One region of the Paraherbaspirillum soli genome, then DNA from elsewhere that is predicted to be linked to it. Evidence: predicted binding sites of a transcription regulator. Region 1 holds the regulator's gene; each other region holds the start of a gene.
The links. The regulator HrcA, encoded in region 1, represses chaperone genes, less so after heat shock. The targets are predictions, from matches to a motif close to TTAGCACTCNNNNNNNNNGAGTGCTAA.
Positions count from the first base shown of each region.

Region 1 (4,244 bases):
TCCTCAACTGTATTGCACACGTAAGCGAGAGCAGTTTCAGGAAGCGCTCCCGGTATTCAAGGCAGGATGCCGGGAGCTCATTCGTGCGCATGCGCTGGTGCAGATTTAGCGCAGGCCTAACACATCCTGCATGTCATACAAGCCGCTGGTCTTGTCGCTCAGGAAGCGCGCGGCGCGCAGGCTGCCATGCGCATATGTGATGCGGCTGGATGATTTGTGCGTGATCTCGATCCGTTCGCCGATGCCGGCAAATAGCACAGTGTGATCGCCGACGATATCGCCGCCGCGGATGGTGGCAAAACCGATCGACGAAGGATCGCGCTCGCCGGTAACGCCTTCGCGGGCGTAGACAGCGACGTCGTCCAGTTTGCGGCCAAGCGCATCGGCGATGACTTCACCCATCATCAGCGCGGTGCCGGATGGCGCGTCGACTTTGTGGCGGTGGTGGGCTTCTATGACTTCGATGTCGTAGCCATGCGAAAAACTCTTGGCTGCCAGTTCCAGCAATTTCATCGTGACGTTGACGCCGACGCTCATGTTGGGGGCAAAAACGATGGCTATCTTTTCTGCCGCCGCAGCAATCGCCGCTTTGCCGGCTTCATCAAAACCGGTGGTGCCGATAATCATCTTGATGCCGTGGGCGGCGCAATATTCAAGATGCTTCAGCGTGCCTTCCGGACGCGTGAAATCAATCAGGTAAGCAGCACTGGCCAAGCCCTTGGCAAGATCCGATTCGATAGCAACGCCGGCGGGTTTGCCCAGGAAGGCGGCTGCATCGGTACCTAACTCGGGCGCGCCAGGTACGCCCAAAGCGCCTGCCAGGATGGCGTCATCGGCGTTTTGAATGGCTTCGACCAGCATGCGTCCCATACGTCCTGAGGCGCCTGCAACGGCAATTTTCATTTGATTCATTTTTTTAATTCGACGATCTGAACAGTTGGCCTATTAGAATCCGGTGGGAGCAGATGGGGTAGGGGCAGTTGGCGTCGTCTCGACATTCTTGACTTCCTTTTTGGCTTCCGCCGCACCGCCTGAAATTCTCGACAGATACTCGCTTTCAGTCGGCAGGTCGCCGCCTTCGATGCGCACCAGGACATTGTCCTTGAAGAAGGTGCTGACGCGGCTGGTGGTTATTTCGCCATTGCCTTTTTGCAGGCGGAATACATAATCCCAGCGATCTTCGTGGAATAGATCTGTGACCAGCGGCGAGCCAAGGGCGAAGCGCACCTGATCGCGGGTCATGCCTTCTTTAACCTGGGCCAGCATTTCCTTCGAAACGAAATTTCCTTGCTGAATATCGATGCGATAGGGCGAAAAAATGCCAAGAAAGCGTTGCTGCTTGACGGTTTGAACACCGCTGGAGGCGCTTGCAGATGCCGGTGCGGCAGTCGCGGCGGTCGCGTTGGCAGTTGCGGGCGCTTCGTCAATCAATGGGTTTTTTGACGCACAACCGGCCAGAAAAATAGCGGCAAGTGTCAAAGCAGAGGTACGGGCAGGACGGGAGAGCAACATTCGCATAAGGATCTCAATTGATTGAGCAACTGTGCTAAAACGCTATATGATAAAGCAGATAATCCATTTTTGACCAAAACATGCCGAACAATCCATCCGAACTCAAAGCCAGCGGTCTCAAGGCGACCTTGCCGCGACTGAAAATCCTGGAAATTTTCCAGAACAGCGACGTGCGTCACCTGAGCGCTGAAGATGTTTATAAAATTCTGCTGAACGATAATCTCGATGTCGGTCTGGCTACCGTTTATCGCGTGTTGACGCAATTCGAACAAGCAGGGTTATTGCAGCGCAATCATTTTGAAACCGGCAAGGCCGTGTTTGAATTAAATGAGGGCTCGCACCACGATCATCTGGTGTGTCTGGATTGCGGTCTGGTCGAGGAGTTTTTCGACGAGGAAATTGAAAGACGCCAGAAGGATGTTGCTAAAGAGCACGATTTTGAGATTGCCGATCATGCACTGGCGCTCTATGGTCACTGCCGGGAGTGTCGTAAGAAAAAGGGCGGGTGATATTTAATCAGTTTTATCTGATTAGTTGGGGGCAGAGTAATTCGCCACGCTGTGGTGGCTCTTAAACTCTGTCCCGCAAATAGTTAGTCAGTTTTGACTTAATGCATTCGAAAGCAACTTCGCAGTGATATCCACAATCGGTATCACTCGCTCGTAAGCCATCCGCGTCGGGCCGATTACTCCAAGCGTGCCAACGATCTTGCCGTTGACCTCATACGGCGCGGTGACCACGCTCATCTCATCCATCGGCACCAGTTGCGACTCGCCGCCGATAAAAATCTGTACTCCGGTTGCTTTGCCCGAGATGTCGAGTAATTGCATCAGGCTGGTCTTGTGTTCGAACATGTCGAACAGCTTGCGCAGCGAATCCATGTTGGACGACAGGTCGGTGACGCTGAGCAGGTTGCGCTCGCCGGAAATCACGACCTCGTCGCTATTGTCGGTCATCGCATCGCTGCCGGCTTCGACCGCCGCCTGCATCAGCCACGTCATGTCATCGCGTAATTTGCGCAACTCGCTTTGCAAGCGCAGGCGGACATCGTCCAGGCTCAGCCCGCCGTAATGCTGGTTGATGTAATTGGCGGCTTGCACCAGCTTCGATGGGGTGTAATCGACATCGGTGAGCAGCAAGCGGTTCTGCACGTCGCCATTGGGACTGACGATGACCAGCAAAATGCGTTTTTCCGAAAGCCGCAGGAATTCGATTTGCTGGAAGATCGATTCGCGCCGGGGCGTCAGCACCACGCCGGCAAAGTGCGACAGCGACGACAGCACCTGGGCGGCGTTGGCAATGATTTTTTGCGGTGAATTGGGTTGCAGGCGCGCCTGCATTTTGGATTCGAGCGCGGTTTCGTCGATATGCTCGACCGTTAGCAAGGTATCCACAAACATGCGGTAGCCGCGCGGCGTCGGCACCCGTCCGGCCGAGGTGTGGGGGCTGGCGACGAAGCCCATTTCCTCCAGGTCGGCCATGATGTTGCGTATGGTTGCCGGCGATAATTCCAGTCCGGAAATCTTTGACAGCGCGCGCGAGCCGACCGGCTGACCGTCGGCGATGTACCGTTCGACCAGGGCTTTGAGTAGAGTTTGAGCGCGATTATCGAGTTGCATATGAGTATTTTAGCGAGCACAGGGTTGGCTTGCCAGCACCTTATGCATGCACTTATACACTGTTTTTGATGTCGCTTATTCCCAGATTTGCGGTTTGTCCCAGCCATGTTTCCAACTCATGCAAGGTGGTGCAGGTCGCGTGGGCGTTAATGCCGGCTGGCAGAACACGTTCGAAGCGATTGATCCAGACTGCCCGCAGGCCGGCTTGCTGAGCGCCGACCACGTCCAGCAGCGGGTCGTCGCCGACAAAGACGGCTTGTTCCGGCGTGACATTGAGGGCTGCGCAGGCGGCATGAAATATCGCCGGGTCCGGTTTGCCGCAGCCGAAGCTATGGGCTGCAATCGACGCGTGAAAATGCTGCGCCAGCCCGATTTTGTCGAGATCGGCAAAGCCGTTCGACACCGAGCCGAGCAAAACGCGCTGGCGCAGCCGCGTCAGCACCGGCTGCACATCCTCGAACGGCGTGACCGCGTGACGCGCCTCGGAGAATATCTCCATCGCCGCGTCGACTTTGCCGACATCTTCGCCAACGCTGCTGAAAGCCTCGCACAAGGCGGCGTGGCGCAGCTTCCATAAATCAAATTTGAATACGGGATTGCTTGCGCTTAATTCCAGGCGCTGCTGACGCAAGTCTTCAATCGTGAATTGCCGGGGCACTGCCGGCGCATGCTGTTGCAGCCAGTCATACAGCAATTGCTCGGCACGCTGAATCACCGGCACGATCGGCCACAGCGTATCGTCGAGGTCGAACAAGACGGCTTTGATCGTCGCTTGAGCGTCCGGCCGATCGGCTGGACCAAGGGCTGAAATATCTGTCAGGGTCATCGGGTATCCTTCAATGCAAGCCTAAATTATGGTCTAATCGCCAGCATGTGGCCCATAAAATTACCTTCCCAGGCGGTTCCGCCTAAGCTTATGCCGAGAACGATTGCCATCGTTGGCAAGTATTTTGCCGCCGGCATTTCCGAATCATTAACTGAAATCGTCGACTTTTTGCAAGAGCGCGGGCATCACGTCGTGTTTGAAGCCGAGACCGCCCAGAACGTCGCGCTGGAAGGGTTTCCGGCGATGACGCCGGCCCAGATCGGCGAGCAAGCCGACGCCGCGATTAT
Region 1 covers NZ_JBHSMT010000031.1:27,602-31,845, reverse strand. Annotated here, with positions in the region: gene dapB (4-hydroxy-tetrahydrodipicolinate reductase) at 106-912, opposite strand; gene ACFPM8_RS20820 (outer membrane protein assembly factor BamE) at 946-1,431, opposite strand; gene fur (ferric iron uptake transcriptional regulator) at 1,593-2,021, shown strand; gene hrcA (heat-inducible transcriptional repressor HrcA) at 2,109-3,131, opposite strand; gene ACFPM8_RS20805 (HAD family hydrolase) at 3,184-3,957, opposite strand; gene ACFPM8_RS20800 (NAD kinase) at 4,003-4,244, shown strand, end outside.

Region 2 (4,244 bases), on a different contig from region 1:
GCGCGTGGCCGGGCGCAGCAAGAGCGTGCGCTGGCTTTCGTTCAGCGGCAGCGCTATCAGCGTGCCGTCGGCATTGATGTCAAAGCTGTAGCCGTGGGTGCCTTCGCAAAGCGGCAACTGCTTTTTCAGCGCCAGCGCTGCCGTGTCGATCAGGGAAAAACGGTTATCGCTCAATACCCACAGCGATTTACCACCCTGCTGAAGTTTGATGTCATACGCATTCTCTTCGGCCGGCAACGGAATTTGCTTCAGCACGCGGCGCGCTGCCGTGTCGAAGACGTACAGCGAATTGTCCAATCCATCCAGCACGAACAAGCGTTGATTGTCGGCGGACAAGGTCAGCGAGGCCGGGCGACCGGGCGGCAAACCTTCCGTCGACGGCTTGCTCAAGGCAAGCGTTGCGATATTTTTTTGCGCGGCTGTATCAATCACCGAAACCGTGTTGTCGACGATGTTCAGCACATAGGCGAATTTGCCGTCGGACGACAGTGCAATGGCGCGCGGCCAGCTGCCGACCGCAACCTTGCCAATCACTGTGCCGGCATGCAGGTCGACGACGCTGACGGCATCACCGGCCAGGTCGGCTACATAGGCAAGGGCTTGGTCCGGACTGACGGCGATCGCCGGCCCCCGCACGCCAGGGCACTGCGGGCAGCCGCCCATGATGGGCTGCGCCTTGCCGCCGATGGTCTTGACTACGTTCTTGCTGGCCAGATCGATCACCGACACGGTATTCGCTTCAAAACTGGCCACATAAAGCCGTTTGCCATCCGCACTGACTGTGAAGCCGGACGGTCCGCTGCCAATCGCGACCTGCGCGCCTTCCGCCACTTCCTTGCTGACACTCGGTGCGCGCTGCTTCTCATCCTCCTGCGCAAGCTTTTCCGCATCGCGCTGCTCCTGCTCGGCTTGGTCTTTTTGCTGCTGGGCGTCGAGTTCCGCGACGAGCTGCACCTTCAAATCTTGCAAATCGCTGCTCGCAAATGCCGCCGGCCCCTGAATCCCCGATACCAGTGTCAGCGCCGCCAGCACGCCTTTGACGAAATACTGCGTCGATTTGCCCAGCCCATGCGACCAGCAAAATGCGGTGCCCAGCGCAAAACCGGCGAGCAGCCCGCCGATATGCGCAGCGTTGTCGATGCCGCTATTGGCAAAGCCGTAGGCCAGATTCATGCCGACGACCAAGGCGACGTTCTTGCCGCTCACGCGCTCAAGTTCCCCGAACTTATCCGTATGCCCAAACACCTTGGCGGCCAGGAATGCGCCGGCAAGCCCCATCAGCGCCCCGGATGCCCCCGCGCTGACGATCAAGTCCGGACGCGTGGTTTGCACAAACTGATACCCGACCGTCATCTGGAGCGACGAAACCTGGTGATAGCCATGCCAGACTGCGCTCAGCAACCCGCCGGCAATGCCGGAAAACAGATACAGCACCGCAAAGGCGAATTTGCCGAAATAACGCTCGGCAGATGGTCCCCAAGCCAATAGCACGGCCATATTGAACAGTAGGTGAACGATGCCGATATGCAGGAACATGCTGGTAGCCAGGCGCCAGCCCTCACCGGTCAGCGTGAGCGGCGCCAGATTGGCACCCCAGCGAATCATGTCTACATTGCTTGGCGACGTCGGACTGACGCCGCTGATGACCTGCGTGATAAAGACGCCGAGATTGACGAGCAGAAGCGATATCGTTAGTAAGGGCAGAGATGCTAGTTTCGGACGCGGTTCTGATTGATTAGGCTGGGTAAGCATGTTTTTTGGGAAAATTTCCGAGCAAAAACATTGAGCATATCAGCTGCGTGTGCTCGCAATGCTGCCAAATCGGGTTGTGCGGCTGCTTTTACTGTCCGCTCCCAAGAAAACGGCACTGAGGCGACAAAACCTTGCGCCACTCCGATAGCCCCCAAAAAAATGCGGGCTTGAAAAAACAGCATAGCGTCCCTATACTTAGCACTCGTCGGGAGAGAGTGCTAACAAGCCCTAACGACCTAGTCACTGTGCGGCGCATTCGAAAGCCAAGCTGAGCGGTGCAGTTCACTTTGCTGCGAAGTTGCCGCAAATACAAATAACCTGTTGAATCTCAAGGAGTCAAATATGAATCTTCGTCCTTTGCACGACCGCGTCATCGTCAAGCGTCTCGACCTGGAAACTAAAACCGCATCCGGTATCGTGCTGCCAGAAGCAGCTGCTGAAAAGCCGGATCAAGGTGAAATCCTGGCCGTCGGTAACGGCAAGATTCTGGATGACGGCAAAGTCCGTCCGCTGGCAGTCAAGGTTGGCGATCGCGTTTTGTTCGGCAAATACTCGGGTCAAGCGGTCAAGGTCGACGGCCAGGAACTGCTGGTTCTGCGCGAAGAAGATCTGTTCGCCGTAGTCGAAGGCAAGTAATTCGATTGCTTCGGATTGCTTTCAATAAGCAGCCTTTGCAATTTAACGGTTTTATCTGATCAGTTGAGGACAGCGTAATTCGCCGCACCGCGGCTCTTGAACCCTGTCCCGCAATGAGTCTTAATTAGGAGAAACAAACATGGCAGCAAAGCACGTAGTTTTCGGCGATGAAGCACGCGCCAAGATCGTCAACGGCGTCAACATTCTGGCTAACGCCGTTAAGGTAACTCTGGGTCCTAAGGGCCGTAACGTGGTTCTGGAGCGCAGCTTCGGCGCCCCAACCGTGACCAAGGACGGCGTTTCGGTTGCGAAAGAAATCGAACTGAAAGACAAGCTGGAAAACATGGGCGCGCAGCTGGTGAAAGAAGTCGCTTCCAAGACTTCCGACAATGCTGGTGACGGTACCACTACCGCAACCGTGCTGGCACAAGCCATCGTGCGTGAAGGCTTCAAATACGTAGCAGCCGGCTTCAACCCAGCCGACCTGAAACGCGGCATCGACAAAGCGGTCATCGCCATCGTTGCTGAAATCAAGGAACTGGCCAAGCCAACCACCACCAGCAAGGAAATCGCCCAAGTCGGTTCGATCTCCGCCAACTCCGACACCGATATCGGTGAAATCATTGCCAAGGCAATGGACAAAGTCGGCAAAGAAGGCGTGATCACCGTGGAAGACGGCAAATCGCTGGAAAACGAGCTGGACATCGTCGAAGGCATGCAATTCGACCGCGGCTACCTGTCGCCTTACTTCATCAACAACCAGGAAAAACAAATCGTTGCCCTGGAAAATCCATTTGTCCTGCTGTTCGACAAAAAGATCTCCAACATCCGCGATCTGCTGCCGGTACTGGAACAAGTTGCTAAATCCGGTCGCCCACTGCTGATCATCGCTGAAGATGTCGAAGGCGAAGCGCTGGCAACCCTGGTGGTCAACAACATCCGCGGCATCCTGAAGACTGCTGCTGTCAAGGCGCCTGGCTTCGGCGACCGTCGCAAGGCCATGCTGGAAGACATCGCTATCCTGACCGGCGGTCAAGTGATCGCTGAAGAAGTCGGCCTGACACTGGAAAAAGCCACTCTGGCAGAACTGGGCCAAGCCAAGCGCATCGAAATCGGCAAGGAAAACACCATCATCATCGACGGTGCCGGCGAAGCCATCACCATCGAAGCACGCGTCAAGCAAATCCGCGCTCAAATCGAAGAAGCCTCTTCCGATTACGACCGTGAAAAACTGCAAGAACGCGTTGCCAAGCTGGCTGGCGGTGTTGCACTGATCAAGGTTGGCGCTGCAACCGAAGTCGAAATGAAAGAAAAGAAAGCACGCGTTGAAGATGCATTGCACGCTACCCGCGCTGCAGTGGAAGAAGGCATCGTTCCTGGCGGCGGCGTGGCGTTCCTGCGCGCACGCGCTAACGTCAAGAACCTGAAAGGCGACAACGCCGATCAAGAAGCCGGCATCAAGATCGTGCTGCGTTCGATTGAAGAGCCACTGCGTCAAATCGTCATCAACGCTGGCGACGAAGCTTCGGTCGTGATCAACAAGGTCCTGGAAGGCAATGGCAACTACGGTTACAACGCTGCCAACGGCACCTACGGCGACCTGGTTGAAATGGGCGTTCTGGACCCAGCCAAGGTAACCCGTTCGGCATTGCAAAACGCCGCTTCGGTTGCCGGCTTGATCCTGACTACCGATGCCATGATCGCTGAACTGCCTGAAGACAAGTCGGCTGGCGGCATGCCAGGCGGCATGGGCGGTATGGGTGGCATGGGCGGTATGGACGGCATGATGTAATTTCGACGGGGTCGGATGATTCGGCCCCATCGAAGCGCCTTTATTTCGCTTCAAAAAAAGCCTG
Region 2 covers NZ_JBHSMT010000005.1:208,473-212,716, forward strand. Annotated here, with positions in the region: gene ACFPM8_RS01875 (rhomboid family intramembrane serine protease) at 1-1,605, opposite strand, end outside; gene groES (co-chaperone GroES) at 2,095-2,388, shown strand; gene groL (chaperonin GroEL) at 2,528-4,180, shown strand.
Region 2: groES (co-chaperone GroES) is a predicted target of HrcA. The motif match lies at 1,948-1,974, and genes of this name have one in related genera.

Region 3 (4,244 bases), on a different contig from region 1:
CCAGCGCTGCCGTTCTCGGCGTGATTTTCCTTTGGTATGCCTGGCAGATATATCAGCACTACACTGACTTGATTGCGCGCAAGACTTTTGCGTATTCGATCATTTATCTGTCTTTGTTATTCGCGGCGTTGCTGGTCGATCACTATTTCAAATTCTGAAGGCTGACATGAAACGTGCCAATTCTGCGATCTCCATTTGCGCCGGTTTGCTGCTGGCGGTCTCATTGACCGCCTGCGGCGACAAGCAGGTCGTCGGTAGCCAGGAAATGACGCTGTCGCCGGCCAAAAGTGCGTTCATCAATACCGACGTTACCGGTCTCGGCTATGCCCGTGATTTCGCACTGACAGACCATAATGGCAAGCCGCGTACGCTGGCCGACTTCAAGGGCAAAGCGGTGGTCGTGTTTTTCGGCTTTACCCAATGTCCGGATGTCTGTCCGACCACGATGGTCGAGATGGCAAACGTGATGAAAGAATTGGGACCGTTGGCGAGCAAGGTGCAGATGCTGTTCATCACGGTTGATCCAGAGCGCGATACCCCGGAATTGCTGGCGAAGTATGTGCCGGCTTTCAATCCCAGCTTTGTGGGTTTATACGGCGACCAGGCCGCGACCGCCAAGGTCGCCAAGGAATTCCGCGTGTTCTATCAAAAAGTGCCGGGCAAAACACCAGGCAGTTATACGATGGACCATACCGCGGGTAGCTATGTGTTCGACCCGCAAGGCCATATCCGCCTGTTTATCCGGCACGGCCAGGGGCCCGACCCGATAGCACATGATCTGAAGTTGCTGTTGTCGTGATGGATCGCAGTGGCAGCGCATTGTTGCCGATGCTGGAATAAAAAAAGCGCCAATCAGGCGCTTTTTTTATTGTCGATGGACTCAGGAATAAGCCGCCAGAGAGCCCTTCATTTTCTTCAAGGCTACGGCTTCAATCTGCCGGATCCGTTCTGCGGAAACACCGAATTCGTCAGCCAACTCATGCAAGGTGGCGCCTGAGCCGTCATCGTTGGCGAGCCAACGTGCTTCAACAATCCGGCGTGAGCGATCGTCCAGTTTGCTGAGCGCAGACTCCAATCCTTCGGACTGCAAGCGATCGTATTGCTGCGATTCCAACACCTTGGTCGGTTCTTGCAATTCCGACGATAGATAGGCGATCGGAGCGAATTTATCATCGTCATCGTCGCTCGGCGCATCCAGTGCAATATCGCGACCAGTCAGGCGGGTTTCCATCTCGATGACTTCCTCGCGCTTGACGCTAAGCGTTTTTGCCAGCGCATCAACTTGTGAAGGCGTCATGGCATCCAGGCCTTCCTTGTGGCTGCGCAGGTTGAAGAACAACTTACGCTGGGCTTTGGTGGTTGCTACCTTAACCAGGCGCCAGTTCTTCAGGATGTACTCATGCATCTCAGCCTTGATCCAGTGCATCGCATACGAGACCAGGCGTACCCCTTGATCCGGATCGAAGCGCTTGACCGCCTTCATTAGACCGATGTTGCCTTCTTGAATCAGATCGGCGTGCGGCAGGCCGTAACCGAGATAGCCGCGGGCAATCGACACCACCAGGCGCAAATGCGACAGCACCAGCTTTTGGGCCGCAGCCAAGTCATTTTTGCTGCGCAGTTGTTGGGCGAGGGAAATTTCTTCGTCGTGTGTCAGCATCGGCAGCCGGTTGACGGCCGAGATATAGGCGTCAATATTCCCTAGCGTACCGGAAAAACCGAGCGCCAATGCATTGGCCTCGGCTGGGATTAGCGCAGTGTTGGATGACCGATTTTTCATTTTTCCTCCATGCTGTCCAGTCCAAAGTTACGGCTGGTAGATCTGCAATCAGATCCTTTGGGTCAGGTATATTAGCACTCCCTATCATGGAGTGCTAATTGGATTTGTTAGAGAGTGTAAATAGAACTTAGCTATTTATATTGCATATGTGATTGCTGTTAATTCGGATGTTAGAGGCAAGACCACCATGAAAGTTCGGAACCAATTGATCCGATATTTAAGCGCTGGAGCATCTTCTTTTGATCTAATTTCAAACAGCAATGTCGGCCGTCATCGCGAGGAAGTCGTCGTACGGCGGCTGGGATAGAAACTGGCGTATTTGCTGTCGGTGAGTGTCGTCAGCGATGCTGATGTAAAGCCGGGCGGGGGAGTTGCGCAGCAGGCGATTCAGCGTTACGCGCAGGGTCAGGTTGCCAATGCAGCAAAAACAACCAGGAGCAATGCGCTTTATTTCCAGGTTTGGATAGGCTTGGTCGGCGCCCAGCTTGCCATCAGCCAAGCCTTCCAGGATCAGTGCGGTGCTTGAATGACGTCCGCTGTCGTTGCCGGAGTCGCTTTCAATAGCGGACCATATCGCTGCTTCGCGGGCGCTGGCGGATGCGCCGAATACCAGGGTAGTGAGGGTCATCCGCCTTTTTTTGATAGCTTCCCAGGGTCGACCCCTAGTTGCTTCAGTTTTCGATACAAATGGGTACGTTCCAATCCCGTCTTTTCCGCCACCCGCGTCATGCTGCCATTTTCACGAATCAGGTGATACTCAAAATAGGAGCGCTCGAATGCATCGCGGGCTTCGCGCAATGGCAGGCCGAATGATGAGGAGAAAACATTCTCTGATGAGCTTGCCGCCGACGGTTGCACTGCAATATGGGCGGGTTCGGATTGTATTGAATTGCTAAAAGCAGCGGCATTGATGACAGTGTCGACCAGTTCATTCGCTGCGGCTGCCGGTTGTGTGTAAAGCGTCGGCGCCCTGGCGGTTTTTGATGCTTGTGACAAACCTTGTTGGACCGCTTTCAACAATTTTTGTAATGCAATTGGCTTTTCGAGGAAATTGAGGGCGCCGATGCGAGTTGCTTCCACCGCCGTGTCGATGGTCGCATGACCGGACATCATGATCACCGGCATGGTGAGCAAGCCATCGCGCTGCCATTCCTTCAGCAGTGTGACGCCATCGGTGTCAGGCATCCAGATGTCCAGCAATACCAGATCGGGTACGCCACTCTGACGAAATTCCCGCGCCTGTTGTGCATTTTCCGCGGCCGTTACTACATGCCCTTCGTCACCTAAAATTTCCGAGAGCAATTCCCGAATTCCCATTTCGTCGTCAACGACTAGGATGTTAGCCATGCGGTAGCCTTCCCATTTCCTGTTGCATCAAATCCCACTGTTTGGACCGCTCAGATAGTCCAGATTATTTATCAATGTCGCCCGTCGTATTGCCTCAATTTGAGTCCGAATATTATGCTATATCAACGCTATGCGAGTTTGCATTCGTTCGCGGCATTAAATTATCGTCGACTCATGAAGTGAGGCTAACTTTAACAGCAAAATTAGGATCTTTGCGCCCTTTGTATCGCTTCGATTCTGCAGATCTATACGGCCGCCATGTTCGTCGATGATTTTTTTTACCATCGGCAATCCCAGGCCGGTTCCACGAGGTTTCGATGTGACATAGGGCTCGAATGCCCTGGCCAGGATCTTCGGCGAAAAGCCCGCTCCATTATCCGTAATCGACAATCGCACGGCAGTGCGCGTGAGGCCATCGGAACCCTGGTAGCTCACGCGCTCCGTCACCAAGTCGATACGCGGGTTGGTGGTGTCGGTGCTGCGATCCATGACCGCATCCTGTGCGTTTTGCAGAAGATTGTGAATGACCTGGCGCAGTTGCGTGGCATCGCCCATGATTTTAGGCAGATCTGGCGCCAGCGATGCATGGATCATATCGCGTTCGTCGCCAGCCAGATAAAGATGCAAGATTTCCGCAACCAGAACATTCAAATCCAGCTCGGCCAATACCGCCGGAGGCGTTTTTGCGTAATCGCGGAAGTCATCCACCATGCGTTTCATGGCCGCTACCTGATTGACGATGGTGTCGGTGCTTTTCTTCAAGATGGCGGCATCTTGCGTCATCAGCTTGTCTTCCAGCTTCATTTGCAGGCGTTCTGCCGACAGCTGGATCGGGGTCAGCGGATTCTTGATTTCGTGCGCCAGCCGGCGTGCCACTTCGCCCCACGCAATCGATCGCTGTCCTGAGATGACGTCTGAAATATCGTCGAATACCACGACGTAACCGGTACGGTTTTCAACCGGCAGCCGCGAGCCGCGCGCCAGCAAAGTAATGTCGTCGCTGTCCTTGTCGCCGATGTCGATGCGGCGCGGGATTTCGATCTGTTGCTGCCAGTGCAGCCCGCCGGGGTCAATTTTTCCGGCGGTAAATTGCGCACTTTGTTCCGAGAATGCGTTG
Region 3 covers NZ_JBHSMT010000008.1:69,140-73,383, reverse strand. Annotated here, with positions in the region: gene cyoE (heme o synthase) at 1-158, shown strand, start outside; gene ACFPM8_RS02915 (SCO family protein) at 167-799, shown strand; gene rpoH (RNA polymerase sigma factor RpoH) at 881-1,780, opposite strand; gene ACFPM8_RS02905 (GTPase) at 2,031-2,408, opposite strand; gene ACFPM8_RS02900 (response regulator) at 2,405-3,127, opposite strand; gene ACFPM8_RS02895 (sensor histidine kinase) at 3,284-4,244, opposite strand, start outside.
Region 3: rpoH (RNA polymerase sigma factor RpoH) is a predicted target of HrcA. The motif match lies at 1,852-1,878, and genes of this name have one in related genera.